4 regions of the Streptomyces sp. NPDC006208 genome follow, and region 3 is predicted to be linked to each of the others. Evidence: riboswitches for the same ligand, from Rfam matches in the RefSeq annotation. Region 3 holds a riboswitch; each other region holds the start of a gene.

What was found. A riboswitch is a leader RNA that binds a small molecule or an ion and turns the genes downstream of it on or off. The one in region 3 is predicted to bind cyclic di-AMP.
Region 1: linked by a shared signal. The riboswitch ahead of ABZ208_RS08785 (NlpC/P60 family protein) and the one ahead of ABZ208_RS20265 (transglycosylase family protein) in region 3 are both predicted to bind cyclic di-AMP.
Region 2: linked by a shared signal. The riboswitch ahead of ABZ208_RS01860 (peptidoglycan DD-metalloendopeptidase family protein) and the one ahead of ABZ208_RS20265 (transglycosylase family protein) in region 3 are both predicted to bind cyclic di-AMP.
Region 4: linked by a shared signal. The riboswitch ahead of ABZ208_RS05920 (M23 family metallopeptidase) and the one ahead of ABZ208_RS20265 (transglycosylase family protein) in region 3 are both predicted to bind cyclic di-AMP.

Annotation. Positions count from the first base shown of each region.
Region 1 is NZ_JBEXSW010000008.1:160,156-167,633, reverse strand. It holds gene ABZ208_RS08795 (M23 family metallopeptidase) at 1-1,571, shown strand, start outside; gene pcrA (DNA helicase PcrA) at 1,681-4,146, opposite strand; cyclic di-AMP (ydaO/yuaA leader) riboswitch at 4,475-4,636, shown strand; gene ABZ208_RS08785 (NlpC/P60 family protein) at 4,639-5,811, shown strand; gene ABZ208_RS08780 (hypothetical protein) at 5,882-6,235, opposite strand; gene ABZ208_RS08775 (NlpC/P60 family protein) at 6,554-7,478, shown strand, end outside.
Region 2 is NZ_JBEXSW010000002.1:113,857-121,334, forward strand. It holds gene dxs (1-deoxy-D-xylulose-5-phosphate synthase) at 1-819, shown strand, start outside; gene ABZ208_RS01840 (aspartate aminotransferase family protein) at 823-2,217, shown strand; gene ABZ208_RS01845 (XRE family transcriptional regulator) at 2,277-2,900, shown strand; gene ABZ208_RS01850 (DUF6126 family protein) at 2,948-3,073, shown strand; gene ABZ208_RS01855 (tyrosine-protein phosphatase) at 3,083-3,895, opposite strand; cyclic di-AMP (ydaO/yuaA leader) riboswitch at 4,724-4,903, shown strand; gene ABZ208_RS01860 (peptidoglycan DD-metalloendopeptidase family protein) at 4,908-5,939, shown strand; gene ABZ208_RS01865 (SGNH/GDSL hydrolase family protein) at 6,121-6,912, shown strand; gene ABZ208_RS01870 (STM4011 family radical SAM protein) at 6,938-7,478, opposite strand, start outside.
Region 3 is NZ_JBEXSW010000023.1:77,373-84,850, forward strand. It holds gene ABZ208_RS20250 (nucleoside triphosphate pyrophosphohydrolase) at 1-418, shown strand, start outside; gene ABZ208_RS20255 (cytochrome P450) at 459-1,721, shown strand; gene ABZ208_RS20260 (transglycosylase family protein) at 1,860-2,762, shown strand; cyclic di-AMP (ydaO/yuaA leader) riboswitch at 3,027-3,231, shown strand; gene ABZ208_RS20265 (transglycosylase family protein) at 3,235-3,867, shown strand; gene eno (phosphopyruvate hydratase) at 4,205-5,485, shown strand; gene ABZ208_RS20275 (septum formation initiator family protein) at 5,623-6,102, shown strand; gene ABZ208_RS20280 (DUF501 domain-containing protein) at 6,135-6,662, shown strand; gene ABZ208_RS20285 (Ppx/GppA phosphatase family protein) at 6,718-7,478, shown strand, end outside.
Region 4 is NZ_JBEXSW010000006.1:15,582-23,059, reverse strand. It holds gene ABZ208_RS05945 (hypothetical protein) at 1-304, shown strand, start outside; gene ABZ208_RS05940 (Rrf2 family transcriptional regulator) at 438-881, shown strand; gene ABZ208_RS05935 (globin domain-containing protein) at 950-2,164, shown strand; tRNA gene ABZ208_RS05930 (tRNA-Met) at 2,594-2,667, shown strand; gene ABZ208_RS05925 (PP2C family protein-serine/threonine phosphatase) at 2,851-3,993, shown strand; cyclic di-AMP (ydaO/yuaA leader) riboswitch at 4,232-4,387, shown strand; gene ABZ208_RS05920 (M23 family metallopeptidase) at 4,399-5,445, shown strand; gene ABZ208_RS05915 (PrsW family intramembrane metalloprotease) at 5,619-6,893, opposite strand; gene trmB (tRNA (guanosine(46)-N7)-methyltransferase TrmB) at 7,055-7,478, opposite strand, start outside.

The DNA of each region.
Region 1 (7,478 bases), on a different contig from region 3:
TCGACTCCGACCCGCTCTTCGGCGCCCTTCCGGGCAGTTACGAGGCGGGCCACAGCAGCCAGTACGACTCGACCCAGTGGGACACCGGATCGCACCAGTCCACGGGTTACGACGCCTACGCGTCGCCGCAGCAGGCCCAACAGCCGCAGTACGACCAGCAGTACGACACCACCGGCCAGTGGGACGCCGGCGCCTGGAACCAGGGCGCGCACACCGGCCAGTACGAGACGGCCGCGGCCACCTTCGCCCATGACGCGACCGGCCACTGGGCCGCACCGGGCTACGACACCGGCGCCTACGACGCCACCGCCTGGAACTCCGCCGGGGCCACCGGCACGACGGACGCGTTTGTACCCCAACAGTTCACGCCGGAGCACGAGTTCGTCCCGGCCGCGGGCTATGACACGACCGGCTTCGAGGCCGCCGGGTACGAGACGAACGGCGCCGGGTACGAGACGGCAGGCCAGGAGACCGGCTACGACAGCGGTTACGAGGCGGGTTACGACACCGCGGCCGAGTTCCAGGGCACGGAGCTCCAGGCCACGGAGTTCGAAAGCAGCGACTTCACGGACACCGACTTCCGAACGGACGCCGACCCCCAGGGCGACACGGACCAGGAAGCGGACACCGACCCGGCAGCCTCGTACGACTACGACTACGACCATGAGTACGCGTACGAAGCCGCTGCCGAGACCGCAGAAGAGTCCGCCGCCGAGCCGGAGGACGAGCTCGACGTCGAGGACGAACACGACGCCCTCACCCGGACCATGGCCGCCGGCGTTCCCTCGGCGTCCGTCACGCCCCGCCCGGTCCGCCGCTCCGGCGGCAGCCGTGGCCGGCGCCGTACGCCCGCCAAGCGCTCCGCCCTGCTGACCGTCGCCGTGCCTTCCGCCTGCGTGATGGGCGTCGCCGGGATCGCCGCCGCGTCGGTCAGCGACATCGGCGGCGACACCAAGGACGACAGCACCGCCAACCTGGCGGCCGCCGACCCGTCGTCCGTCAAGCAGATCGCCGCCAACAGCAAGATGGACACGCAGCTCGCCGCGCTCAGCGCCGATGCCCGCGACTTCGGTGACCGTGCCTCGCGCACCCAGGAACGACTCGATCTCAAGGCGCGCCAGGCGGCGGAGAAGAAGAAGCGCGCTGATGAGGCGGCACGACGAGAGGCCCTGCGCCCCAAGTTCGTCGTTCCGGTCAAGCAGGACGGCCTCAGCGCGTACTACGGCCAGTCCGGCGTCAACTGGATGTCCGTGCACACGGGTATCGACTTCCCCGTCCAGTACGGCACCGAGGTCATGGCCGCCACCGACGGCACCGTGCGCACCCAGTGGAACAGCGCCTACGGCAACATGGCGATCGTGACCGCCGCCGACGGCACCGAGACCTGGTACTGCCACCTCAGCACCACCAAGATCCGCTCCGGCACGGTCAAGGCCGGTGACGTGATCGCCTATTCGGGCAATTCGGGCAACTCCACCGGCCCGCACCTGCACTTCGAGGTCCGGCCGGGCGGCGGCTCGGCGATAGACCCGCTGCAGTGGCTGCGTTCGCACGGCCTGAACCCGACGTAACAGCCTGAACCCGACGTAATAGAACCCGGGCCTGCAAAAACCCGTCCCGGCGAGCCGTCCCCGAAACCCGGCGGGGCTGCCGCGGAGGACAGCCCCGGCCTCTCAGAGTTCAGAGCTTCTCGACCGGCGCGTACCGCAGCAGGAGCCGCTTCGGCTTGGTGTCCCCGAAGTCGATCGTCGCCTGTGCGTCCGCACCCGACCCCATCACCGCCACGACGGTCCCCAGACCGAACTGGTCGTGCGTGACGCGGTCGCCCACCGACAGCGAGATCACCGGCTTGTCGGTCGTACGCCGCGTGGCGAAACCGGAGGCACCCCCGCGCGAGCGAGCGGACGAGAGCGACGACGCGATGCCCGACGTGGGCCCGGCGGGTGCGGCCATCGGCCCTGTGCGCTTCCAGTCCAGGTGCCGGCCGGGGATCTCCTCGAGGAAGCGTGACGGCGGGTTGTACGAGGGCTGGCCCCAGGCGCTCCGCATCGTCGAGCGCGTCAGGTACAGGCGCTCGCGGGCACGCGTGATGCCGACGTACGCCAGCCGGCGCTCCTCCTCCAGCTCCTTGGTCTGGCCCAGCGCCCGCATGTGCGGGAAGACGCCGTCCTCCATGCCGGTGAGGAACACGACGGGGAACTCGAGGCCCTTGGCGGTGTGCAGCGTCATCAGCGTGATGACCCCCGTGCCTTCCTCGTCCTCGTCCGGGATCTGGTCGGAGTCGGCGACGAGTGCCACCTGCTCCAGGAACTCGGCGAGGGTGCCGGTGCCCTCCTCCTCGCCGCGCGCCTGCTCGAACTCGAGAGCCACGGCGGCCAGTTCCTGGAGGTTCTCGATACGGGTCTCGTCCTGGGGGTCCGTCGAGGCCTGCAGCTCGGCGAGATAGCCGGTGCGCTCCAGGACGGCCTCGAGGACGGTGGCGGGTCCTGCGCCGGACTCGACGACCGTACGCAGTTCCTCCATCAGCACGTTGAACCGTTTGACGGCGTTGGCGGAACGGGCCGCCATGCCGTACGCCTCGTCCACGCGGCGCAGGGCCTGCGGGAAGGTGATCTTCTCGCGCAGCGCCAGCGCGTCGATCATCGCCTCGGCGCGCTCGCCGATGCCGCGCTTGGGCACGTTGAGGATGCGGCGCAGCGGGACGTTGTCCTCCGGGTTGGCCAGGACGCGCAGATACGCGAGTACGTCCCTGACCTCCTTGCGCTCGTAGAAGCGCACTCCGCCGACGACCTTGTACGGCAGTCCGACGCGGATGAAGATCTCCTCGAAGACACGGGACTGGGCGTTCGTCCGGTAGAAGACGGCGACGTCGCCGGCCTTCGCCTCCGCGTTGTCGGTCAGCCGGTCGATCTCGTCGGCGACGAACTGGGCCTCGTCGTGCTCGGTGTCCGCGACATAGCCGGTGATCTGCGCACCGGCCCCGGCGTTGGTCCACAGATTCTTCGGACGGCGGCTCTCGTTGCGCTCGATGACCGCGTTGGCGGCCGAGAGGATCGTCTGGGTGGAGCGGTAGTTCTGCTCCAGCAGGATCGTCGTCGCCTCCGGGTAGTCCTCCTCGAACTGGAGGATGTTGCGGATGGTGGCCCCACGGAAGGCGTAGATCGACTGGTCGGCGTCACCGACGACGCACAGCTCGGCAGGCCCCAGGTCCTCGTATCCCGTGCCCACCAGCTCGCGCACGAGTGTGTACTGAGCGTGGTTGGTGTCCTGGTACTCGTCCACCAGGACGTGCCGGAACCGTCGCCGGTAGTGCTCGGCCACGTCCGGGAACGCCTGCAGCAGGTGGACGGTGGTCATGATGATGTCGTCGAAGTCGAGGGCGTTGGCCTCGCGCAACCGCGACTGGTACATGCGGTACGCCTCGGCCAGCGTCTTCTCGAAACCTCCCCCAGAGCCTCCGGCCTGGGAGGTACCCCCAGCCGCGCGGTCCGCGAAGGTCTCCTCGTCGATCAGCTCGTTCTTCAGGTTCGAGATCTGGGCGCTGAAGGACTTCGGCGGAAACTTCTTCGGGTCGAGGTCCAGGTCCCGGCAGACGAGGGCCATCAGCCGCTTCGAATCGGCCGCGTCGTAGATCGAGAACGACGAGGTGAAACCCAGCTTCTTGGACTCGCGGCGCAGGATACGGACGCATGCGCTGTGGAACGTGGAGACCCACATCGCGTTCGCCCGCGGCCCGACGAGCTGCTCGACACGCTCCTTCATCTCACCGGCGGCCTTGTTGGTGAAGGTGATCGCCAGTATCTGGCCGGGGTGCACATGGCGGGTCGCGAGCAGGTGGGCGATCCGGTGGGTGAGCACCCGGGTCTTGCCGGATCCTGCTCCGGCGACGATGAGCAGCGGCGACCCGGTGTGCGCGACGGCGGCGCGCTGCTGTTCGTTCAGCCCTTCGAGGAGGGCTGCCGGGTCCAGGACGGGGCGCGGAGCTCCGTCGCGGTAGTACCCGTCCCTGGCCGGGGGCACGTCGAAAGCGCCCTCGAAGAGATCGTCCGGAACCTGCTCCGGAGCCGACTCCTCTGGGGGCGGCGGGTGCTCCTCCGCGTGGGGCTGGAGGTCTGCCAGGAAGCTGTCGTCAAAGAGGCTGCTCATCGCTCTACGAGTCTAGGCCGCCCCACCGACAGACGTGGACGCCGCCCGAAACCCCGCACTCCCGGGAGCGGGAAGTGGTACGGCGGCGGGCTCGGAACCGGGTCCCGGCCCGATGTCCGCACCCGCGCGCAGCGCGCTGACCTGTAGGCCAGGACCGGCTCCGGACATGACGGAGTCCCGGTTACCCCCGGTACCCCTCACCCATGCCTGAGGCAAGGTCACGAAAATGTATCGGACAAATCGAACATCAACCTTCCCAGCAGCCGCACGAGTTGGCTAGCGTGCTCGTCCAGACGGCCCGTACCCCCCTGGCGACCCACGTCACATCGGGCGGTCTGCGCCGAATCCTGGCCTTCCGCAAGGAAGTTCGGAACCGGGGACCCACTATGCACAACTGGGGTGAATCGGACCCGTCTCGAACTGGTCCGTAGGGCATCTTCCGTTCGCCCGAACCCGACAGCTAACCCGGTAGGCGGTCCACGGAAGAAGGAGATGTCGGCCTTGGCGTCGCATCGCAAGCCCCGCAGCCGTACGGCGAAACCCTCGACCGCCGTCGGGTTCACCACGGCCGCCCTCGCCGGTGTCACCCTGCTGTCCTCGCAGAGCGCAGGCGCCGCGCCCGCCGAGCCGAAGCCCTCCATCGAGGAGGTGCAGAAGAAGGTCGACGACCTGTACCGGCAGGCCGGCACGGAGACGCAGAGGTACAACAAGGCCAAGGAGGCCACGGAGGGGAAGCGCCGCGAGGTCGGCAAGCTTCTCGACGAGGCCGCCCAGCGCACCGAGAAGCTGAACGAGTCCCGCCGGGCGCTGGGCAACTACGCCGCGGCGCAGTACCGCACGGGCGCGGTCACCCCGACCGCCGCCCTGCTGTTCGCCGACAGTCCCCAGGCGTACTTCGACCAGAGTCAGCTGATGGACCGGATGACGGACCAGCAGCGCGAGACGATCAGCGAGTACGAGACCGAGCGGGCAGCCGCCGCCGAGCAGCGGTCCGAGGCGACGAAGAGCCTCGAGTCCCTCACCGAGTCGCAGCAGGCGCTGCGCGAGAGCAAGCGGACCGTGCAGACCAAGCTCGCCGAGGCGCGCGAACTGCTGTCGAAGCTGACGGCGCAGGAGAAGGCCCGGCTCGCGGAGATCGAGCGCCAGAAGGAGGAGGAGGCGCGCCGCAAGGCCGAGGCGAAGGCCAAGGCGGAGGCGGAGGCCCGAGCCCAGGCGGAGGCCGAGCGCCGGCAGCAGGAGCAGCAGAACGACACGAGCCCGGGGACGGGTACCGGCACCGGCACCGGCACGGGCACATCGCCCGACAGCGGCTATGCCGCCAAGGCCGACAAGGTGCTCGCCTTCGCCCGCGCCCAGATCGGCAAGCCGTACGTCTGGGGCGCGACCGGCCCCAGCTCCTACGACTGCTCCGGCCTGACCCAGGCGGCGTGGAAGGCCGCCGGCGTCGAGCTGCCGCGTACCACCTGGGACCAGGTGAAGGTCGGCCAGCGGGTCGCGACGAGCGACCTGGTCCCCGGAGACCTGGTCTTCTTCTACGACGACATCAGCCACGTCGGCATCTACATCGGCGGCGGCAAGATGATCCACGCCCCCAAGCCGGGCGCGAACGTCCGCGAGGAGTCCATCTACTACATGCCGATCTACGGCAGCGTCCGCCCGGCCTGACCGGGGCGAAGCGCAAAACAGCGCCCGGGCGGCCGAGCCGCCCGGGCGCTGCGCTGTCCTCGGGGACGTCTCACGTCCACAGGGTCGCGATGAAGATGTTCGCCACGGTCAGGCCGCCGACCGCGCCGAACACCGCCTTGTCGACCTTCTCCTCGTCGCGCTTGACGTAGACCAGTGCCAGGATCACCACCAGGACCGCGAGCTTGATGCCGATCTTGAGGTTGTTCACCGGCTGGTCGTCCGCCTGGTTCAGGCCCACCAGCGCCACGCCCGTGATCAGCATCGTCAGGGCACCGTGCAGCATCGCCGGGGTGAAGCGCGCCGTGCCCGCGCCCATCGCCTTCATCTGGGTCAGGAAGCCGCCCAGCAAGGAGGCGATGCCGATGATGTGCAGGGCGACGAAGACATTGATGAGTACGTCCATGAGGCGGAGCCTAGCCCTGCCCCTACCACTGCCCTCCTGTAAGGGGAGCCTCATTCGGAGCATCGGTCAGGCCGGCGCGGGAATGTGGGCCCGGGCGAGGAACCCGCATACAGAAAGCGGTCCGAGCTGTCCACCTTCGTTCACTTTCGGTCCTTGGTCCGCTGTCCCGTGACCGCCGGGCTTAGCGTCCTTCGTCAGGTGGCCGACTCCCCAACGCCGTTGAGCAGCCGGACGGTTCGGCCGCCACCGCCGAGATGTCCGGCGGCGGGCCGCTTCCCCTGTGCGGCGCGCCGCCGGACCCGCAGGGAACGGAAGGACGTGGACGCCCCCGTGGCAGCGCACCGGAAACCCAGGCAGCAACCGTTCGGCGGCCAGGCCGCTCGTACGGCCGCCACTCTCGCGCTCGCCGGCGCCGCGACGGCCACCGCCTTCGAAGGGACCGGGCACGCCGAACCCCGGCTCACCCCCGCACAGATCAAGGCCCGGGTCGACAGGCTCTACCAGGAGGCCGAGGTGGCCACCGAGAAGTACAACGGGGCCCGGGAGGAGACCGCGAGCGCCCGCAGGTCGCTCGGCAGGCTGCGCGACGAGGCCGCCCGCAGGACCGAGCGGCTCAACGCCTCCCGCAACGCCCTCGGTTCCTTCGCGACCGCCCAGTACCGCTCGGGCAGCCTCGATCCCGGGCTGCAGCTCGCGCTCACCTCGGACCCCGACGACTACCTGGAACGGGCGGCGCTGGCCGAGCGGACAGGGGATCGGCAGGCGACCGCTGTCGGCGGCGTCCAGCGGGAGCTGATGGAGCTTGCCCGGCTCAGGGCGCAGGCGGGCGAGCGGATGGACCAGCTCGAGGCCCGCCGGCGCGAGCTGGCCGAGCACAAGTCGACCGTCCGGGCCAAGCTCGCGGCCGCCGAGCGGCTGCTGGCCGAACTCACCGAGGAGCAGCGCGCCGCCTACGAGTCCGGCGGACCGGTTGCGGGGCCCGGCAGCGCTGCCACCCGTGCGGACCGCTCGGCGGCGCCCCGGGCAGGCCTCCAGGCCCCCAACAGCCGTGCCGCGCAGGCCATCGCGTTCGCCTACGGAGCCCTCGGCAAGCCCTATGTCTGGGGCGCGACCGGCCCCAACGCCTTCGACTGCTCCGGACTCGTCCAGGCCGCGTGGCGCTCGGCCGGGGTGTCGCTGCCCCGCACCACGTACACCCAGATCAACGCCGGCCGGCGCGTCGCACGCTCTCAACTTGCCCCGG
Region 2 (7,478 bases), on a different contig from region 3:
GCCGAGCGCTTCCCGGACCGGGTGTGGGACGTCGGCATCGCCGAGCAGCACGCGGCGGTCTGTGCCGCCGGGCTCGCCACCGCGGGGCTGCACCCGGTCGTCGCCGTCTACGCCACGTTCCTCAACCGGGCCTTCGACCAGCTGCTGATGGATGTCGCCCTGCACCGGTGCGGCGTGACGTTCGTACTGGACCGGGCGGGGATCACCGGCACCGACGGCCCGTCCCACAACGGCATGTGGGACATGTCCCTCCTGCAGGTCGTCCCAGGTCTGCGGATCGCGGCCCCGCGCGACGCCGTACGGCTGCGGCAGGAGCTGCGCGAGGCGGTCGATGTGGGCGACGCGCCCACCGTGCTGCGCTTCCCGAAGGAGAGCGTCGGCGATCCCGTCGAGGCCGTCGGGCGGATCGGCGGGATGGACGTACTGCTCCGGCCGGAGGACGCCGATGTGCTGATCGTGTCCGTCGGGGCGCTGGCACCGGTCTGCCTGCAGACGGCCGAACTGCTGTCGGGCCGGGGCATCCGCTGCACGGTCGTCGACCCACGCTGGGTCAAGCCCGTCGACGAGCTGCTCGCCCCGCTGGCCGCCGGCCACCGGCTGATTGCGGTCGTGGAGGACAACAGCCGCAGCGGCGGCGTCGGCTGGGCCGTCGCTCAGGCATTGCGCGACGCCGGGGTGGACGTGCCCCTGCGGGACTTCGGCATCCCCGAAGAGTTCCTTGCCCACGGCAGGCGCAGCGAGGTGCTGGCCGACATCGGGCTGACCCCGGTGGAGATCGCCGGGCGGATCAGTGCGGCCATGGCAGTCAAGGAGATCTGAGCGATGACCGAGCGGCCCAAAGGCTTCGATCTCGCGGCGCTGCTCGCCGAGCGCGGGGCCGAGCGCTATGAGCTGCACACCCGCCACCTCAACCACCAGCTGCCCCGCATGCTGCACACCATCGGCTTCGACAAGGTCTACGAACGGGCCGAGGGCGCGTACTTCTGGGACGCGGACGGCAACGACTACCTCGACATGCTCGCCGGCTTCGGCGTGATGGGCCTCGGCCGCCACCACCCCGTCGTACGCAAGGCGCTGCATGACGTCCTGGATGCCTCGCTCGCCGATCTGACGCGTTTCGACTGCCAGCCGCTGCCCGGGCTGCTGGCCGAGAAGCTGCTCGTGCACACTCCGCACCTGGACCGCGTGTTCTTCGGCAACAGCGGTACGGAGGCGGTGGAGACCGCGCTGAAGTTCGCCCGGTACGCAACCGGCCGCACCAGGATCCTGTACTGCACGCATGCCTTCCACGGCCTCACCGCCGGCTCGCTGTCGGTCAACGGCGAGGCCGGATTCCGGGAGGGATTCGCGCCGCTGCTGCCGGACACTGCCGTCGAACCGGGGGATCTGGACGCGCTGGAGCGGGAGCTGGAGCGCGGCGATGTGGCGGCCTTCGTCGTCGAGTCGATCCAGGGCAAGGGGGTGAACCCCACGCCGACCGGTTTCCTGCGCGCCGCCCAGGAACTCCTGCACCGGCGAGGGGCCCTGCTGATCGCCGACGAGGTGCAGACCGGACTCGGCCGGACCGGGGACTTCTACGCCTTCCAGTACGAGGCCGGGGTCGAGCCGGACCTGGTGTGCGTGGCGAAGGCGCTCTCCGGAGGGTACGTGCCCGTCGGGGCGACCCTCGGCAGGGACTGGATCTTCAAGAAGGTCTACTCGTCCATGGACCGCGTCCTGGTGCACTCCGCCAGCTTCGGGGGCAACGCCCAGGCGATGGCCGCCGGGCTCGCCGTGCTCTCGGTGCTCGAGGACGAGCATGTCGTCGCGAACGCGCGGGTGACCGGCGAGCTGCTGCGCGCCCGGCTCGCGGCACTCGTCGACCGCTACGAGCTGCTGCATGCCGTACGAGGGCGCGGGCTGATGATCGGCATCGAGTTCGGCCGGCCGGAGTCCATGCGGCTGCGCAGCCGGTGGACCATGCTGCAGGCCGCCCGCAAGGGACTCTTCGCGCAGATGGTGGTGGTGCCACTGCTGCAGAAGCACCGGATCCTCACCCAGGTCTCCGGTGACCACCTCGAAGTGATCAAGCTGATTCCGCCACTGATCATCGGCGAGCGGGAAGTGGACCGCTTCGTCGAGGCGTTCACCGCGGTGATGGACGATGCCCATGGCGGCGGCGGACTGATGTGGGACTTCGGCAAGACGCTGGTGAAGCAGGCCGTCGCGAATCGCTGATCCTTTGCCTCATTGGCAAGAAATTTGCCAATGAGGCAACCGCCTGGCGCAATGGACGCATGACCGATGCTGCCGCCGGACGGGGAACCGGCCCGCTCCCCACCGAAGGGACGGCCCCTGTCGAAGGGCTGCCCCACGTCGCGCCGCGCCTGCGCGATCTGCGCCGCCGTCGTCGGCTCACGCTCGAGGCGGCCGCCCGGCGCGCCGGCCTCTCGCCCGCCCATCTCTCCCGGCTCGAGACGGGACAGCGCCAGCCGTCGTTGCCGATGATGCTCGCCCTGGCCCGGATCTACGGTACGACGGTCGGCGACCTGCTCGGCGAGCTGCCACCGGAGCGCGAGCCCGTCATCAGGGCCGGCCGCCGGGAGCCCGCCTCGGCGGACGGCTGGACATATCAGCAGGTCGGCGCGCCGGGGCGGGCCATGCAGGCCCTGCGGGTGGTGGTGCCCTACGGCGCCCAGGGCGATATGGTGCGCGTCCATCCCGGCGAGGAGTGGCTGTATGTCCTCGAGGGGCGGCTGCGGCTGAGCCTCGGTGACTTCGTGCAGGAACTCGCACCGGGGGACAGCGCGCACTTCGACTCCCTCACCCCCCACCGCCTGGCGGCGGCCACCCCGGACGGGGCAGAGCTGCTGTTCGTCCACACCCTCCTGCAGAGCCCCGAGCTGCACCCGCACGTCTGAGACCTTGGTGCGCGGACCGCGCTCCGTCCTGAACAGAAAGGCCCGTCATGTCACAGCAGCAGGAAGAGCGGTTCCCCCGAGGTCTGGTGATCCGGCTGTTCGTCTACCTGATAGCCGGTCACCTCTTCGCCGGCTTCCTCTATCTGCTCTTCCTGGTGGGCGGCAAGGGGTAGCGCGGGGCGTCATGCCTCGTCGAGGAGCCGTTCGCGCAGGCGCTCGCGCGTCTCGGGGGAGAGCCCCAGGCCCTCGGAGAGATAGCGCTCCGTGCCGCCCCACGTCTCCTCGATCGTTTCGAAGGCCGCGGCCAGATACTCGGCGCGGGCGTCGAACAGCGGGGCGAGCAGCTCCATCACCTCGGGGGACATGGCGGCGGGGGAGTTGTCCTTGCGCCGGACCTGGTAGCGGCGGTGGGGGTCGTTGGACTTGAGGTAGTCCGCCTCGATCGCGTCGCGGTCCACGCCGACCGCGAGCAAGGACACCGCGATCGACAGGCCCGCCCGGTCCTTGCCGGCGGCGCAGTGCATCAGCGCAGGGACGCTGTCCTCGGCGAGTGCGTGCAGCACCCGGCTGTGCTCGCCGGTGCGCTCCTTGATGATCATCCGGTACGACGCGGACATCCGTCCCGCGGCCTTGCCGTCCGCGAGGATCGACTTCAGCTGGTCGAGGTTGCCCTCGCGCACCATCTTCCAGAACTCCGCGCCGTCGGCCGGGTCGCTGAGCGGCATGTTCACATTGCGTACGCCCGGCAGCTCGACGTCGGGACCCTCCAGCTTCTGGTCCGCGGCGTTGCGGAAGTCGAAGATCGTGTGCAGCCCGAGCCCGGAGAGGAACGCCGCATCGCTCGCCGTCGCGTTCGCCAGGTGACCGCTGCGGAAGAGCCTCCCGTACCGCACCCGCCGGCCGTCCACCGTCGGCAGTCCGCCCACATCCCGGAAGTTACGAACTCCGGCCAGCTCGGGTTCTGTCGACGGGGCCTGCGGCAGCTGCTGCGTCACGTGGACTCCTGAGGTGACTGCCGTCGGCGCGGCTCGCCGACGGTGGCGTGATGTGGCTCCCGACGATACGACACCCGTTTATCGGGCAATCATCTCGACCGCCGTCAAGGGGCGTTGCGCCGTCCGCCCCGGTCGCGGGGCGGTGTGCGGGCCTGTGTGTACCTGTGAGGGCCTGAAGGGTCGGGGTGATCAAGAGCGCCGACGGGGGCATACGGGGACCGGAAGTCGCTTCGGGTCCTGCTCGGGCGCGGGTGGTCGCACAGACCTGGGGATCCCGGCTGGTTCGGGCCAGGTCTCCGGCAACGCCGTCGCCGTGTCGACGTGCCTGACACGTGTATGCGGAGAGCCCCCGAATGTTTTCGCATTCCTCGACGGAGGGGGAGCCGGTCGAATTCAATGCCGACCCCCGACCTCGCCGGTGGTGAATTAAAGGATCGCCAAGGGCCCTCACGGCGGAGCAATGGGGTGACGTGCATCACTTTCTCTCGACCCAGGTAGGGGCGAATTGCGTTGATCGTCGTGGGGCTTGATCGGTGAGTGGCGGTGTAAATCATTAAATGGTGCTTCTGTCCGAATTGGGTGGTTCCGGTATGGCGTGCCCTGATGTGGGACGCGCCGGAATCGGGTCGTGAGCAGGGTCATATTTGTGACCGTCCGTGGCCGGGCCTCGAGGTCGAATTCCGTTGACGGTGCGGGGGTCGAAGATCCGCGATCCACGGAGCGTGACCGGAAATCCGCAGCGTTTTCCCCGCCCGGCATTACTCCTGGAAATCGGCGGCTTGTTCCGGCCCGTCGAACTCGCTTACGGTCACCGCAATCCGGACGGACCGCCCAATCCTGCCGCTGTCCGGAATTCGATCCCATCCACGTGTGGCAGGAGCGGGGGACCCAGGTAGTACGCCGTATCCGATCAAATCGGACGGCTTGGGGTGAAGTCGGACATCTCGTCCGGCCGGGCAGCTCCAGCCCGAACCCGACAGCTCACCTCGCCGGCGCCGGAGAGGAATGCGCCATGCCCGCAACGGGTAAGCACCGTCGTCCCAAGTCCAACCGGATCACCCGCGGCTTCATCGCCGCCGGTACGGGTGGCGCCGCCATCGCCCTCCCGCTGATGGGTGCCACCGGCGCACACGCCGCAGGCAAGGCCGCGCCCGCCACGGCACCTGCCGCCGCGTCCGGGAAGGCACATGCCGCTGCCCCGGCCACCTTCTCGGCCGGACCGGCCGCCCACGCGCCGGCCGGCAAGAAGGCCACCACCTACTCGGTCGTCCCAGGCGACCACCTCTCCAAGATCGCCGCTGAGCACGATGTGCGCGGTGGCTGGCAGAGCCTGTACGCGGACAACCGCGAAGCTGTCGGCGAGAATCCCTCGCTGATCCACCCCGGCCTCAAGCTGACGATCAACGGCAAGGGGAAGGCGAAGGCTTCCGAGGCAAAGGCCCCCGAGAAGTCCGAGTCCCCGTCCGAGTCGCAGACCCGGCCGTCCAGTGACGACGCGCGGCCCGCCCCGGCGGACACGGCAGAGCCTGTGGAGCAGCAGTCCTCCGAGCCGAGCGCCGAGCGGACCTCCGAGCCCGCGCAGTCCTCCGAGCCGAGCGCCGAGCAGACCTCCACCCCCGAGCAGGCGGCCTCCGGCTCCGGCTTCGCCGCACCCATCGAGGGCGCGCCGATGTCCACCGCTTACCGCACCGCCGGCGCGATGTGGTCCAGCGGCTACCACACCGGCGTCGACTTCGCCGCCGCCACCGGCACCTCCGTCAAGTCCGTGACTGCCGGCACCGTCGTCTCGGCCGGCTGGGGCGGCGCGTACGGCAACCAGGTCGTCATCCAGCACACCGACGGCACCTACTCCCAGTACGCCCACCTCTCCTCGCTGTCCATCTCCAGCGGAGAGTCGGTGACCGGCGGCCAGCAGATCGGCCTGTCCGGCAACACCGGCAACTCCTCGGGTCCGCACCTCCACTTCGAGATCCGCACCGGACCCGGTTACGGCTCCGACGTCGACCCGCTGGCCTACCTGCGCCAGAACGGCGTCTCCATCTGACCGCCCTGACTCCCTGACAGGTTCGGGCGCTGTTGGACCGGCTCCCCCGTCACCGCTCACGCGGGGCGGGGGAGCCGGGGTATTCCGGGTTGGGCGAAACTTGACCGGTGGTAAAGATCACCCCGCGTCAACCCCTCCTACGGTCGCGTAGGTCACACCCGTAAGGGAAAGATGTGCTCCCGTGGCAGACGATTCGAGAACAGAGAACAGCGGCGGAATCGGGTCGTACGCGGCGATCGGTGACAGCTTCACCGAGGGCGTCGGAGATCCCGGACCCGGCGGGACATTCGTCGGATGGGCGGATCGCTTCGCGGTCCTGCTGGACGACCGCATGCCGGAGCACACCTTCCGGTACGCCAACCTCGCCGTGCGGGGCAAGCTCCTCGACCAGATCGTGGAGGACCAGGTGCCGAGGGCCAAGGAACTCGCCCCGGACCTGGTGTCGTTCTGTGCGGGGGGCAACGACATCATCCGGCCCGGCACGGACCCCGACGACGTCGCCGAGCGCTTCGAGCGTGCCGTGGCCGATCTGTCGAGCACGGTCGGCACCGTCTTGGTGACCACCGGGTTCGACACCCGCGACGTCCCCGTCCTGCGCCATCTGCGCGGCAAGATCGCCACATACACCGCGCATGTACGGGCCATTGCCGACCGCTACAACTGCCCGGTGCTCGACCTGTGGTCGCTCAAGTCCGTCCAGGACCGCCGGGCTTGGGACACCGACCGCCTGCACCTGTCTCCGGAGGGGCACACCCGGGTCGCCCTGCGCGCCGCCCAGGTGCTCGGGCTCGACGTGCCCGCCGACCCCGACCAGCCGTGGCCGCCGCTGCCGCCGCGCGGCGCGCTCGAGGTGCGCCGGGACGACATCCAGTGGGCACGTGAGCACCTGGTGCCCTGGATCGGGCGCCGTCTGCGGGGCGAGAGCTCCGGCGACCATGTCGAGGCCAAACGCCCGGACCTGCTGCCGCTGTGACCCGGACGGCGGCGCGCCTGCCCGGTCAGGGGTGCGTCGCCAAGGTCCACGGCCCGCCGGCCGGGGCCGCCGCCGGGATCCGTTCCAGCACGCCGCCCGCGAACACGTCGTACAGCGGCAGCGTCTCCAGATGCACATAACCGATGTGGCAGTCGCAGACGGCGAGCGGGCAGGCCCTCGGGCCGAGGGCCCGCCGGAACGAGCCGTCGTAGAGATTGCCCAGCTCGGCACGGACGAAGTGGCAGCGGCGCACCGTGCCGTCGCCGTCCACGGAGACGACGGACCCGCCCGTACGGCACGGCAGGCCCGCGGAGCGGTGGGGGTGGCGGCTGTAGGGGAACAGTGGGTCGAGCGCCGTCCACAGCGCCGCCTCTTCATCGGTGTATGTGTGGCCCTCGGCCGCGTTGACCCACAGATACACGTGGGGCGGCAGCTCGGAGCGCAGTCTGCGTGCCTGCTCCAGATGGTCCGGAAGACCGACGACACCCACGCTGAACCGGATCTTTCGCCCTGCCAGATCGGTGCATTTCTGAAGGAACCTGTCGTACGGGGTCTGGCCCGGGTGG
Region 3 (7,478 bases):
TTCGCGCATCGCCGAGGAGGACGCCGGCGAGCCGTTCTCGATCGACGACGTCGCCGGCACCATCGTCACCAAGCTGATCCACCGGCACCCGCATGTCTTCGGGGACGAGACCGCCGAGACGGCCGAGGACGTCAAGGCGCACTGGCTGCGCACCAAGGCGATCGAGAAGCAGCGCGAGTCGGTCACGGACGGCGTCCCGCTCGGTCAGCCGGGCCTCGCCCTGGCGGCGAAACTCGCCTCCCGGGTGCGTACGGCAGGTCTCGACGTACCCCTGCCCGCCGGCCCCGGCATCGGCTACGAGCTCCTGGCCCTCGCCGCGCAGGCGGAAGCGGACGGCACCGACCCGGAGGCGGCACTGCGGGCGGCGGCCCGAGCGTACCGGGACGCGATCCGGGCGGCGGAGGGCCAGGCCGGATAGGGGGCACGCGCGGCCCGCGGGTGCCGGATAACGTCGTGGCGTGAACGACGCATCCACCGCCCCCGAACTCTTCACCTGGGAGTTCGCCACTGACCCCTACCCCGCCTACGCCTGGTTGCGCGAGCACGCCCCCGTGCACCGCACCGCGCTGCCCAGCGGGGTCGAGGCCTGGCTGGTGACGCGGTACGCGGATGCGCGGCAGGCGCTCGCGGACCAGCGGCTGTCCAAGAACCCGGCGCATCACGACGAGCCGGCGCACGCCAAGGGGAAGACGGGCATCCCCGGTGAGCGCAAGGCCGAGCTGATGACGCACCTGCTGAACATCGACCCGCCGGACCACACCCGGCTGCGCCGCCTCGTCTCCAAGGCGTTCACTCCGCGCCGGGTCGCCGAGTTCGCGCCGCGCGTGCAGGAGCTCACGGACCGGCTCATCGACGACATCTTCGAAAAACAGCACAGCGCGGAGAAGGGGGAGGCCGACCTCATCCATGAGTTCGCCTTCCCGCTCCCCATCTACGCCATCTGCGACATGCTCGGCGTACCGCGCGAGGACCAGGACGACTTCCGCGACTGGGCCGGAATGATGATCCGGCACGGCGGCGGCCCGCGCGGCGGAGTGGCCCGCTCGGTGAAGAAGATGCGGGGATATCTCGCGGAGTTGATCCACCGCAAACGGGAGGAACCGGGCGACGACCTGATCTCGGGGCTCATCAAGGCGTCCGACCACGGCGAGCACCTCACCGAGAACGAGGCCGCGGCGATGGCCTTCATCCTTCTCTTCGCCGGCTTCGAGACCACCGTCAACCTCATCGGCAACGGTATGTACGCGCTGCTGCGCAACCCCGTTCAGCGCGAGCGGCTGGAGCGCTCCCTCGCGGCCGGCGAGAGCGAGCTGCTGGCGACCGGCGTCGAGGAACTGCTGCGCTACGACGGGCCGGTGGAACTCGCGACCTGGCGTTTCGCCACCGAGCCGCTCACCATCGGCGGGCAGTCCATCGCGGCGGGCGACCCCGTCCTCGTCGTGCTCGCGGCAGCCGACCGCGACCCGGAGCGCTTCAGCGCCCCGGACACGCTCGACCTGTCCCGGAGTGACAACCAGCACCTCGGGTACGGGCACGGCATCCACTACTGCCTCGGTGCGCCGCTGGCCAGGCTGGAGGGACAGACCGCGCTCGCGACGCTGCTCCGAAGAATGCCGGATGTACGACTTGCGGGCGATCCGGACGATTTGCGGTGGCGTGGGGGACTCATCATGCGCGGATTGCGCACTCTGCCCGTTGAGTTCACACCTTCCGGAAACTGACGCACGATCAATATCGTGACTTTCACGTGATCTCCGCTGCATCGACTTGTGACTCACGTGCGATCCGGCTACGTTCACCGTCGACTCGGCCGTACCAGCAGGCACGCAGTCATCTGTAGTCACGCGAAAGGCAACCGCATGCGCTCCGGGAACGGACGGCACCGCCGACCCCGTCAGGCTCCGGCACTCCTCGTCGCGGCGGGGGTGACCGGCTCCGCCATCGCCATTCCGCTGCTCGGCGCCGGATCCGCCTCCGCGGCGGAAGGGGCCACATGGGACCGCGTCGCCGAGTGCGAGAGCGGTGGCATGTGGAGTGCCGACCTCGACAACGGGTACTACGGCGGGCTGCAGTTCTCGCAGGAGACCTGGGAGGACTACGGCGGCACGGCGTACGCGCCCAGCGCCGACCTCGCCAGCCGCTCCCAGCAGATAGCCGTCGCCGAGAAGGTGCTCGACGCGCAGGGGCCCGAGGCGTGGCCCATGTGCGGTGCGATCGCCGGGCTGCAGGGCGATGACGCCGCGGCCGGTGTCGATCCGGGTGTGGAGCTGGGCGAGGTGGTGTCTCCGGAGCCGAGCGCTCCGGCCGGGTCGAAGGATCCCGGCACGAGTGACGCGCCGAAGAGCACACCGGACAAGTCAGATTCAAAGGACGAATCAGACGTATCGGACCCGGCGGGGCAGTCCGACCCGACCGAGGGCGCTTCCGGGGATCCGGCTCCCGAGGGTTCCGACGCGGCGAACGGCACCGGTAAGCACCGGGGTGAACCCGCTCCCGACGAGGCGGAATCAGGCAATACGGACAAGGGCCGTGAAACTGGTCGTCACGCCTCACGCGGTGACAGTTCGGAGCGGGCGGCCGCAGAAGCGGACGCCGAGCCCGGCGCCTACACCGTCCGGCCCGGCGACAGCCTGTGGGCCATCGCCGACGAGCGCGAGGTGTCCGGCGGCTGGAAGGCGATCTATCAGGCCAACGAGGAGACCGTAGGCGCCGACCCCGATCTCATCCTCCCCGGCCAGAGCCTTGATCTCGATCTGAAGTAGCGGCAGTTCGCGGCGTTATGTCCGTTCTGTTCGAGTGAGACAAGGGTCTCTTTGCGGCAACTCGCGTACCACGCTTGCGCGATCCGGCCATCTCGGGCCTGACCTGCGAAAAAGGGACTTTCCTTCCGTCCGGTTCGGGCGATTTCTCCCCGATGTTCACGCTTTGAACATCGGGGAGGGCTGTGTCTACGGTCTGACCGCTCGCCATCGCGGGCCCCGTCGACCGTCACGCCGAATCCTGCCGCCGGTCGGGGGGAACAGTCGTCGCTCACAGCGCCGTAGGCAGGAGCGGGGGACCCAAGGTAAGTGCCGGGCCCGGACGTTGAGACCGACGGACGGAACCGGCTTGGGGTGAAGCCGCGCACCAGGTGCGCGGCCGGGCACTCGTCCCATGGTTCCTGAGGGAACCGGGGACACCCCACCGGCCCGAACCCGACAGCTCACCTCGCAGGCGTCGGTGAGGAGATGTCCCATGCTGCGCGCCACCACGCTCAAGCGCCGTCGCCCGTCCAAGGCCACCCGTTTCGCCACGCTCGTCGGCGTCACCGGTGCCGCCGTCGCCGTCCCCGTCCTCGGTGCCACCTCCGTGTCCGCCGCGACCGCGTCCGAGTGGGACACCGTCGCCCAGTGCGAGTCCGGCGGCAACTGGTCCGTCAACACCGGCAACGGTTTCTACGGCGGACTGCAGTTCTCCGCCTCCACCTGGGCCGCATACGGCGGCTCCGCCTATGCCGCGACCGCCGACCAGGCGTCGAAGTCGCAGCAGATCGAGATAGCCGAGAAGGTCCTCGCCGGCCAGGGCAAGGGCGCGTGGCCGCACTGCGGCGTGAACCTGTCCAGTGCCCCGTACGCCGGCGGCGCCGAGGCCGCGAAGCCCGCCCCGAAGCGGGCCGAGGCCCCGGTCACCCGTTCCGAGCGCCCGGCGGCCCCGGCGAAGAAGGCCGCCAAGAAGGCCGAGTACAAGGTCAAGGCCGGCGACACCCTGAGCTCGATCGCCAAGACCGAGAAGGTCAAGGGCGGCTGGAAGAAGCTGTACGACCTGAACAAGGACGTCATCAAGGACGTCAATGTGATCAACCCGGGTCAGCTGCTCCGCCTGGGCTGACCCCCTCCGGGGACGCGCGGCGTCCCCAGGGGCTTCCGCACACCGGTGGACCCGGCGGACCACCGGCTGCCGCGGCAGGCCCCGTCCCCCACTCGCCCCGGTCCGGCGCACCCTTCCCCCCTTGGTGCCGGACCGGGGTTCAGTCGTTTCGGCCCGCTCGCGGAAGCGGTTACCGACGGGTAGATCCGGCACCATTTGTCCGGCAGCGGCGGTCTTGATGCCCTTTTTCGTCCCAGGGGGCGGGCATCGGGCAGCCGATGCCCGCGAGGCGGTTAGGCTCTTGCCGCAAGGCCAAGAGACCTGCACTACCAGCGTCACATCCCAGAAGGAGATGCTCGTGCCGTCCATCGACGTCGTCGTAGCCCGGGAAATCCTGGACTCCCGAGGCAACCCCACGGTCGAGGTCGAGGTTGGCCTCGACGACGGCAGCACGGGTCGTGCTGCCGTTCCGTCCGGCGCCTCCACCGGTGCATTCGAGGCCCTCGAGCTCCGCGACGGTGACCAGAACCGTTACCAGGGCAAGGGCGTCGAGAAGGCCGTCCTCGCCGTCATCGAGCAGATCGGCCCGGAGCTCGTCGGTTACGACGCCACCGAGCAGCGCCTGATCGACCAGGCGATGTTCGACCTGGACGCCACCCCGGACAAGTCCTCGCTCGGTGCCAACGCCATTCTCGGCGTCTCCCTCGCCGTGGCACACGCCGCGTCCGAGGCCTCCGACCTGCCGTTGTTCCGCTACCTCGGCGGCCCGAACGCGCACCTGCTGCCCGTTCCGATGATGAACATCCTGAACGGCGGCTCGCACGCCGACTCCAACGTGGACATCCAGGAGTTCATGATCGCGCCGATCGGCGCGGAGTCCTTCTCCGAGGCCCTGCGCTGGGGCACCGAGGTGTACCACACCCTCAAGAAGGTCCTGAAGCAGAAGGGCCTGTCCACCGGCCTCGGCGACGAGGGCGGCTTCGCGCCGAACCTCGACTCCAACCGCGCCGCCCTGGACCTGATCCTCGAGGCCATCAAGGAAGCCGGCTACGCGCCCGGCAAGGACATCGCGCTCGCGCTCGACGTCGCCGCCTCCGAGTTCTACAAGGACGGCGCCTACGAGTTCGAGGGCAAGGCCCGCTCGGCCGCCGAGATGACCGAGTACTACGAGGAGCTCGTCGCCTCGTACCCGCTGGTCTCCATCGAGGACCCGCTGTTCGAGGACGACTGGGCCGGCTGGAAGGTCCTCACCGACAAGCTGGGCACCAAGGTGCAGATCGTCGGCGACGACCTCTTCGTCACCAACCCGGAGCGCCTGGCCCGTGGCATCGAGGACGGCGCGGCCAACGCCCTGCTCGTCAAGGTCAACCAGATCGGTTCGCTGACCGAGACGCTGGACGCCGTGGAGCTCGCCCAGCGCAACGGCTTCAAGTGCATGATGTCCCACCGCTCCGGTGAGACCGAGGACGTCACCATCGCCGACCTGGCCGTCGCCACCAACTGCGGACAGATCAAGACCGGCGCCCCGGCCCGCTCCGAGCGCGTCGCCAAGTACAACCAGCTGCTGCGTATCGAGGAGATCCTCGACGACGCGGCGGTGTACGCGGGCCGCAGCGCGTTCCCGCGCTACAAGGACTGATCACCGGCCCGATCGCCGGCCGGGTCACCGCGTGATCCCTGGCCGATCACCGGCTGACGCCCTGTCGTCCGTACGTCCCCGGCCACGGTCCCGTACCGTGTCCGGGGACGTACGCGTGTGAAGGGGAGGCGAGGGGAATGGCACGCAGGCCGGACGCGGACCGGTTCTCCACCGCGACGAGACTGCGGCTGCTCGGCGAGCAGACCGCCGCCCGCGTCTACCGGTCCCAGAGCCGCCGCCAGGCCCGCCGCTCCCGGCTCACCGGACGCGCCGCCTTTCTGGCCCTGGTCGTCTGCTCCCTGGTCGTCGCGCTCGCCTACCCGATGCGTCAGTACGTGTCCCAGCGCGCGGAGATCGCCGAACAGCAGCGCCGGATGGCCGAGGCCCGCCAGCGGGTCGAGGAACTCCGCGACGAGAAGGCGCGTCTCCAGGACGACATGTACATCGAGCGGCTGGCCCGCGAGCATCTGCACTATGTGCGCCCGGGCGAGACCGGCTTCATCACCGTGATCGACCCCAGGGCCGCCGAGGAGCGCCGGGACGACGAGAGCACGGCCGACCGTCCCTGGTACTCGAACGTCTGGAACGGCGTGGACAACGCCGACCGCAACAAGTAGCGCAACAGCGAACCCGAAGCAGCAAGGCAGGCATGGAAACCCCTCCTCCCACCACCGACCACACCGAGCCCACCGCCGCGGACATCGCAGCGTTCAAGGAGCAGCTCGGCCGGCCGCCGCGCGGTCTGCGCGCGATCGCGCACCGCTGCCCCTGCGGTCAGCCGGACGTCGTCGAGACCGCCCCCCGGCTTCCCGACGGGACCCCGTTCCCGACGCTGTACTACCTGACGTGCCCGCGGGCCGCGTCCGCGATCGGCACGCTCGAGGCGAACGGCGTCATGAAGGAGATGTCGGAGCGTCTGGCGAGTGACCCGGAGCTCGCGGCGGCCTACCGCGCCGCGCACGAGGACTACATCGCGCGCCGCGACGCCATCGAGGTGCTCAAGGACTTCCCCAGCGCGGGCGGTATGCCCGACCGCGTGAAGTGCCTGCACGTCCTGGTCGGCCACTCCCTCGCGGCCGGCCCCGGCGTCAACCCGCTGGGCGACGAGGCGATCGCGATGCTGCCGGAGTGGTGGGCCAAGGGCCCGTGCGTGTCGCCCTGCCCGGACGAGGCCTGACATCGACCGAGGGCAGCGCCCCCGGCCCCCAGCTGACACCAAGGAGTCCGTCCCCATGACCCGCGTGGCCGCCATCGACTGCGGCACGAACTCCATCCGCCTGCTCGTCGCCGACGTCACTGCACCGACCGGCGCATCCGGCGCGGGCACGCTCACCGAACTCGACCGGCGCATGACCATCGTCCGGCTCGGGCAGGGCGTCGACCGCACCGGGCGGCTCGCTCCCGAGGCGCTGGAGCGGACCTTCGCGGCCTGCCGCGAGTACGCCGCAGTGATCAAGGAACTCGGCGCCGAGAAGATCCGGTTCGTGGCCACGTCCGCCTCGCGCGACGCCGAGAACCGGGACGAGTTCGTCCGCGGTGTCCTCGACATCCTCGGCGTGGAGCCGGAGGTGATCACCGGCGACCAGGAGGCCGAGTTCTCCTTCACCGGCGCCACCAGGTCGCTCGCCGGCCGCACCGACCTGCCCACGCCGTATCTCGTCGTCGACATCGGCGGCGGTTCGACCGAGTTCGTGGTCGGCGAGGAGCACGCCCGCGCCGCCCGGTCCGTCGACATCGGCTGCGTACGCATGACCGAGCGGCACGCTCCCGGCGACCCGGCGACCCCGGAGCAGATCGCCGCGATCCGCGCCGACATCGAGGCCGCGCTCGACACCGTCGAGAAGAGCGTCCCGATCACCGAGGTCCGCACGCTGGTCGGCCTGGCCGGCTCGGTGACGACGGTGGGCGGGATCGCGCTGGGTCTCGCGGAGTACGACTCGGCCGCGATCCACCACTCGCGCATCTCCTACGAGAAGGTCGAGGAGATCACCAC
Region 4 (7,478 bases), on a different contig from region 3:
CACGACCAAGGCGCGGCCCCTGCCGGTCACTTCGGTGGAACTCGCGGTCTGCGCGGTGGACTCGGCGGACGTCGTGCTGCTGTGCAGCACCATCGCCGTGGACGACAGGCCCGGCGACTCGCGGCTGGAGGACGGCGACTCCTGGATCGGCCCCGTCACCGATCCGGACCTGTCCGACACGGCCCGCGTCCTCCTCCTGCCCGACCAGCTCCGCCCTGGCCTCCATGCAGGCGACCCCAAGGACGACGACGGCTATGACCCACCCCTCCTCCCGGGGCCCGGCGACCGGCTGCACACCCGCTGAAGGCCGCCCGGCCCCTCGGCCTGACGATCCCCACCATGATCTTCCGAGGTGCTACCACGGACGCGACGGCGGAGCCCTGCATCAGGCCACCCCCTAATGCGCATGCTGAATGCCAATTTGATAGCTTCATGGTGTGCGACTGACCAAGTTCACCGATCTGGGCCTCCGCGCCGTGATGCGTCTCGCCGTTGCCGAGCACGGCGGGTCGCTGACCACCCGCGAGGTGGCGGAGGCCATGAACGTGCCCTACGCGCACATGGCCAAGGCCATCGCCCGGCTGCAGCACCTCGGGGTCGTCGAGGCGCGGCGGGGGCGCGGCGGTGGGCTTGCGCTGACCGGACCGGGGCGTGAGACCTCGGTCGGCCGGCTGGTCCGGGAGCTCGAGGGGGAGGGGGAGGTTGTCACCTGCGAGGGTGACACGCCCTGCCCGCTGCGCGGGGCGTGCCGGCTGCGGCGGGCGCTGCGCGACGCGCAGGAGGCCTTCTACGCCACCCTCGATCCACTGACCGTGGCCGACCTGGTGGCCTCGCCGACCGGGCCGGTGCTGGTGGGTCTGACCGGGCGCCGCATCGAGTGAAATCCGTCCTCGTTCCGGGGTCGGCCGCGGCCAAAAATACGAAGATTAAATACCAATTAGGAGTCGCTGTGCTCTCCGAGCAGTCCGTGCCGATCGTCCGCGCCACCCTGCCTGCCGTCGGTGCCGCCATCGGCGACATCGCCGAGCTCTTCTACCGGAAGCTCTTCGAGGACCGGCCCGAGCTGCTGCGGGACCTGTTCAACCGCGGCAACCAGGCCAACGGGGAGCAGCGGCAGGCCCTGGCCGGTTCCGTCGCCGCCTTCGCCGGCATGCTGCTGGAGCACCCCGGTGAACGGCCGGACGCGATGCTCGCCCGCATCGCCAACAAGCACGCCTCGCTCGGTGTCACCTCCGACCAGTACAAGCTGGTCCACCAGCATCTCTTCGCCGCGATCGCCGACGTGCTCGGTGACGCCGTCACCCCCGGGGTCGCCGCCGCCTGGGACGAGGTCTACTGGCTGATGGCCAATGCGCTGATCGCCGCCGAAGCCCGCCTCTACCAGGAGGCCGGGACCGCCGAAGGCGACGTCTGGCGGCAGATGGAGATCGTCGAACGGCACGAGGAGACCCCCGAAGTGGTCTCCTTCCGTCTGCGGCGCACCGACGGACACCCCGTCGCGCCCTTCCGGCCGGGGCAGTACGTCAGCGTCCAGGTGCAACTCCCCGACGGCGCACGGCAGATCCGCCAGTACAGCCTCTCCGCGGCGCCCGGTTGCCCGCAGTGGCGCATCACCGTCAAGCGCGTGCGGGGTGCGCGCGGTCCCGAGGGCGAGGTTTCGTCGTGGCTCCACGAACACGCAAGGGTGGGCGATGAGTTGACCGTGTCCGTCCCGTTCGGCGACCTCGTGCTGCGCGAGGGCGACGGTCCGCTGCTGCTGGTCTCCGCCGGCATCGGCAGCACACCGATGCTGTCCGTGCTCGATCACCTGACCGCCGTCGGATCGACGCGCTCTGTGGTCGTGGTCCATGCCGACCGGAGCCCCGCCGAGCACGCGCACCGTGACGAGTTGTGCCGGCTCGTCGAGGCGCACCCGAACGCGAAGCTGCACCTTTGGTACGAGGAGGCCGGTGATCCGGCCGGTGAGGCCGCGACCGGGCAGGCGGACGTCGGAGTGCTGGATCTGCCCGAGGGGCTGACCGCCTACCTGTGCGGCCCGCTGCCGTTCATGCGCGCGGTGCGCCGCGATCTGCTGCTGCGGGGTGTACCCGCGCGGGCGATCCACTACGAGGTCTTCGGTCCCGACCTGTGGCTCGGTCAGCAGAAGGAGAAGGCGCAGACCTGAACCCGGACACGACAGTCCCCGGCGGTCCTCATCGGTTCCGCGAGTCTCAGTCGTCGCTGAGGACTCTTGTCGCCGACAGGATCTGCCGGGGGCCTGGCCAGAGCCGAGACTAGGGTCACGCAGGCTTCTGGACGTCTCCAGGAGGCGGGTGCGGCTCCATCCGGTTGTCCGGTGTATGCAGAATTTTCCTCCTTATTTCTCCCTAGTCAAGAACTATGTTCGGTTTGGTTCTATTGGGATCCCGTGCTCCTGCAGCGGCCGGCTCACCGGTCCTCGGCAGCCGCGGATGAGGCTTCCGCCCGGGCGGAAGCCTCAAAGAACTGACGGACGAGGGCAGGGGCGATGTGACAGGAAAAACGGGGAATATGGCCGTCGGCCGGAAAATTGGTCGGGACCGTGCTCCGGATGGCGTAAGGTTGTGTTCACCGACGCGGGGTGGAGCAGCTCGGTAGCTCGCTGGGCTCATAACCCAGAGGTCGCAGGTTCAAATCCTGTCCCCGCTACTAGCAGGCAGTGGCCCGGTTCCCGATCGAAAAGATCGGGAACCGGGCCTTTGTCGTGTGCCGGAGAGCCGGCCCCTTCGCCCGGTCGGAGGACGGCGGGTCGCTGTTCGGCCCGGCAGCCGGGAGCCTTGAGGGGGCGCGGTACCGTCCGCGCCCGGAGGAGGACCGGGCAGGAGAACGGCATTGGGGCGAGAGCAGGGCAGGATCTGGAGCGCTCAGAGCCTCGTCCGAGTGCTGCCCCCGCTGATGATCGTCGGTGGGGTGGTCTTCGATCTGCTGACTCCGCCCCAGTTCACCGCGGTCCCGATGTTCGCGGCGGCTCCGCTGATCGCCGCACCGCTCTTCAGCTGGTTCATGACATTGCTGACCGGGATCGCGGCGGTCATGGGTGTGACCGGCCTGCACTTCTACAACCAGTCCATCGGGGAGATCACGTCGTACACCGAGGTGAGCACCGTGGTCACCGTCTCGGCGCTCGCCCTGCTGATCAACACGGTCGTCCGGCGCAGTGGCGAGCGGCTCGCCTCCGCGCGGGGGATCGCGGAGGCGGCGCAGCGGGCCGTGCTGCCGGAACCGGCGGGGCGGATCGGCGGACTGCAGGTGGCTGCTCGGTACGAGGCCGCCCAGGCGGACGCGTTCATCGGCGGCGATCTGTTCGCCGTGCAGGAGACGCCGCACGGTGTGCGGCTGATCGTCGGGGACGTACGCGGCAAGGGGATGGGCGCGGTGGCGGTCGTGGCCGTCATCGTCGGGGCCTTCGGCGAGGCGGCCGAGCAGGAGGGCTCGCTGGAGGGCGTGGCCCTGCGGCTGGAGCGGGCACTGGCACGCGAGACCCCCCTGCGGGAGGGCCTGGACGCCGTCGAGAGCTTCACCACAGCCGTACTGGGTGAGATCCCGCGCGAGGGCGGCCTGGTGCGGCTGGTGAACCGCGGCCATCCGGATCCGCTGGTGCTGCACGGCGACGGGAAGGTGGACAGCCTGGTGCCGTCCGAGGCGTCGCTTCCCCTGGGAATGGGGGACTTGGGGAGGTGGCCGGACCGGGCGGAGGAGTATCGGGTGCCCGCCGGGTCCACGCTGCTGTTCTACACCGACGGGCTGTCCGAGGCGCGCGATGCCGACGGGGTGTTCTACGACCCCCGGGCGCGGCTGCGCGGCCGGCTGTTCGCCGGGCCCGAGGAACTGCTCGACGCGGTGGTCGCCGACGTACGACGGCACACCGGCGGTGGGGCGAACGACGACATGGCGCTGCTGGCGGTCGCCCGGCCCGCGGAGAGACGGCCGGAGCCGGGCGCGAGGGTGCCCGTGACGGCCGCAGAGGAGGAGTAGCGACCCCGGCGCCACGCTGTGTGATCGAAGGACACCACTCCGCATAACATTTGACGAACCGTCAGAACAGGGAGTGTCCTGAGTGGCGATCAAGTCGCCCGATTCCGGACGGTTGTGTCCAGATAAGTCCTGGCCAAAGCCGTTAATGATCAGTCGGAACAGCTTGGAATCCGGCCCCCGTGTCTATTAACGTTCGATAACGCAGCGCGGTCGTCACAACCGTCGCAAGAGACGGCACCGTGCGCACGCGCCGAATCCCGCAAGGGAACCGGGGAACCACCAATTGGGGTGAATCGGGCGTCTTTTGCCGTGCTGTACGCGGCCGAAGTGCCTGTAGGAGACCTTCCTGCTCCGAACCCGTCAGCTAACCCGGTAGGCGAGAAGGAAGGAAAGGAGTGCGCCTTCGTGGCGTCCAACATGCCTGCCCCCGAGGCCCCCTTCGTAACGAGTCCCTTCGGTGACGATGCCGGGGAGCGGGAGTGGGAGGAATGGAACCCCACCGCGGACTCCGTCCGTCCGGTGCGCGGCCGGCACCGGGTCGTCAAGCAGCGCGGCGGTCTCGCCCGTAGCTCCACGGTGCTCGGCGTCGGTGTGATCGCCGCAGTCGGCGCGGGTGGCATGGCCACCGCGCAGGACAAGCCGGCGGTCTCGATATCGCTTCCCGACGCGATCACGGACAAACTCCCCGACGCCAAGTCCCTGCCGGGCGTCGGCTCCCTCATGTCCGACGACTCGGACTCGGGGAACGACAACACCACGACGCTCGGCGGCGTGACGACCGCCGTCGCCGACGGCGACGCGGCGGGCTCCCAGCGGACGGCCGACGCGGGCGAGGCGCTGCGCGCCCGGATCCTGCAGCAGGCCGAGCAGCAGCAGGCCGAGGTGGACGCCGAGGCGAAGGCCGCAGCCGAGAAGGCCGCCGCCGAGCAGGCGGCTGCCCTGGCCGAGAAGCAGCAGACCGCGGCAGAGGCCAAGGCCGCGGAGGAGAAGCGCAAGGCCGAGGAGGCCGCCGCGGCCAAGGCGGAGGCCGAGCGCCTCGCCAAGCTCGCCGCGAGCTACTCGCTGCCCACCTCCTCGTACACGATCACCTCCACCTACGGCGAGTCCGGCTCCATGTGGTCCTCCGGCCAGCACACCGGCCTGGACTTCGCGGCCCCGACGGGCACGCCGGTCAAGGCGGTGCACGGCGGCACCGTCACATCGGCCGGCTGGTCCGGTTCGTACGGCTACCGCATCGTCCTCGAGCTCGAGGACGGCACCGAGGTCTGGTACGCCCACCTCTCCTCGATGACCGCCACCGCGGGCCAGAAGGTGACCACCGGCGAGACGATCGGCCGCGTCGGCGCGACCGGCAATGTCACCGGGCCTCACCTGCACCTCGAGGTGCACACCGCGGGCGGCTCGGGTCTCGACCCGATGGCGTGGCTGCGGGACAAGGGCCTCACCGTCTGACGGTCCCCACACCGGCCGATTCACCGCTTTTCCGTCCGGATCGCCCGCCCCCTCACCCCCGTGGTGAGTACGGGGCCGGGCGGCTTCCGGCTGCCCGCGCACCGGTGGCGGGCACCGCGTACCCCGGCGGTCGCGGTGTCCCCCGACCTCCGGGCTGCCGGTCCCGCCCTTCGTCAGATCCGGTAGGGGTTGGGCCCGCCGTAGTTGCGGTACGGAGGTGGCACCCGCACCCGTCCGGTGGCCTGCGCCGCATAGCTGAGCGAGGGACCGGCCACCTCCCTGCGCTGCCACAGATGGTGGAGCAGCTCCTGCTCGCGCTCCGCGAAGTCCGGGCCCATCGCGCCGCGGTGGGCCCGGTGGCGCAGAAACGCGAGCGAGGTCGCGAACGCCTCGTACTCCGAGACAGCATGCCCCGCGGCCGGGCCGTAGGTCCGCCGGGCGAAGTCGCGGGCCATCGTGCGCGCCCGCATGGACGACAGTGCGGGCGGCTCGGCGGGCAGCAGCCAGCCGGCCGCGGCGTACGCGGGCAACTGCAGGGATATCGTGCGCAGCTCGCGCTGCCTGGTCCATATCGTCAGCCAGGTCAGCAGCCCGAACGCGGGCACCATGAACGCCCCGTACACCGCGTAGAAGCCCCACGGGCCGAACAGCGAGACGGAGCCGTTCCACAGGGCGTGCACGCCCATCGCGAGGACGAGACCCAGCAGCGGCAGCGCGATGCGGCGGATCCGGCGGCGCCGGGCGGCGAGCGCGGCCATCCCGAAGCCGATGCCGGTCAGCACCGTGAAGAGGGGGTGCGCGAACGGCGACAGCACGATGCGTACGAAGAAGGTCGCGGCGGTCACGGACGCCAGTCCCGAGGTGCCGATCTCCTGGTCCTCGCCGAAGGCGTTCCCGAGATAGAGGATGTTCTCGGTGAAGGCGAAACCGGTCGCGGTGAAGCCGGCCACCACCACGCCGTCGACGATCCCTGTGAAGTCACGGCGGCGGAAGAGGAAGATCAGCAGGATCGCGGCGGCTTTGGCGCTCTCCTCGACGACCGGCGCGATCACGGTCGCGCCGAGCGTGTCCGCCGATGCCGGATCGGCGGTGGCCGTGGCGATCCAGCGGGTCGCGAAGGTGTTGGCGATGATCGCGATCAGCGCGGCGGCGCAGGCGCCCCACGAGAACGCGAAGAGGAGATTGCGCCAGGGGCCCGGTTCGACCCGGTCCAGCCAGCGGAAGGCCGTCATGAGCAGCGGGACGGGCAGGGTGGCGAGTCCGAGCCCGACCAGGAACCCGTGGGTGCCGGTCTGTTCCCGTACCAGCGCGAGGATCACCAGTCCGCACAGGGCCAGCAGCGTGATCAGCACACCCGCGCGGACCGCCTTGCTCCGCCACACGCGGGCCGCGCGCGGCCGGTAGCGCGGACGCCCGCGCTGCGGCACGGCGGTGAGCAGATGGTCCATCTGCCGCTGTTCGCAGGCGGGCACTGCCGGATGCGACGGCCCCGTCGGGGTGTTCGGCGGCGGCGGCGCGTGCTGCGCGGACGGCTGGGACATCCGTCGACCCTAACGAGGGCCACCGACACCTGGCGATGGTGTTTGCCACAGGCCGTGGCAGCAGAGGGTCAACCGGTGGGCAGTACGCGGCGGAACAGCAGGTCGTGGACCTTGTGCCCCTTGTCGAGCCCCTGTCCCTCGAAGCGGGTCAGCGGGCGGAAGGCCGGCCGCGGGGCGTAGCCGCCGTCCTCCTGGGTGTTCTCGAACTCCGGGTGCGCCGAGAGGACCTCGAGCATCTGTTCCGCGTACGGCTCCCAGTCGGTCGCGCAGTGCAGCAGCGCGCCGGGCCTGAGTCGCTGGGCGGCGAGGGTGAGGAACTCGGGCTGGATCAGCCGGCGCTTGTGGTGCCGCTTCTTGGGCCAGGGATCCGGGAAGTAGACCCGCAGGCCGTCGAGCGAGCGGGGCGGGAGCATCTCGCGCAGGAGGATGATCGCGTCACCGTTGGCCACCCGGATGTTGGACAGCCCGTTCCGCTCCGCGAGACCGAGGAGG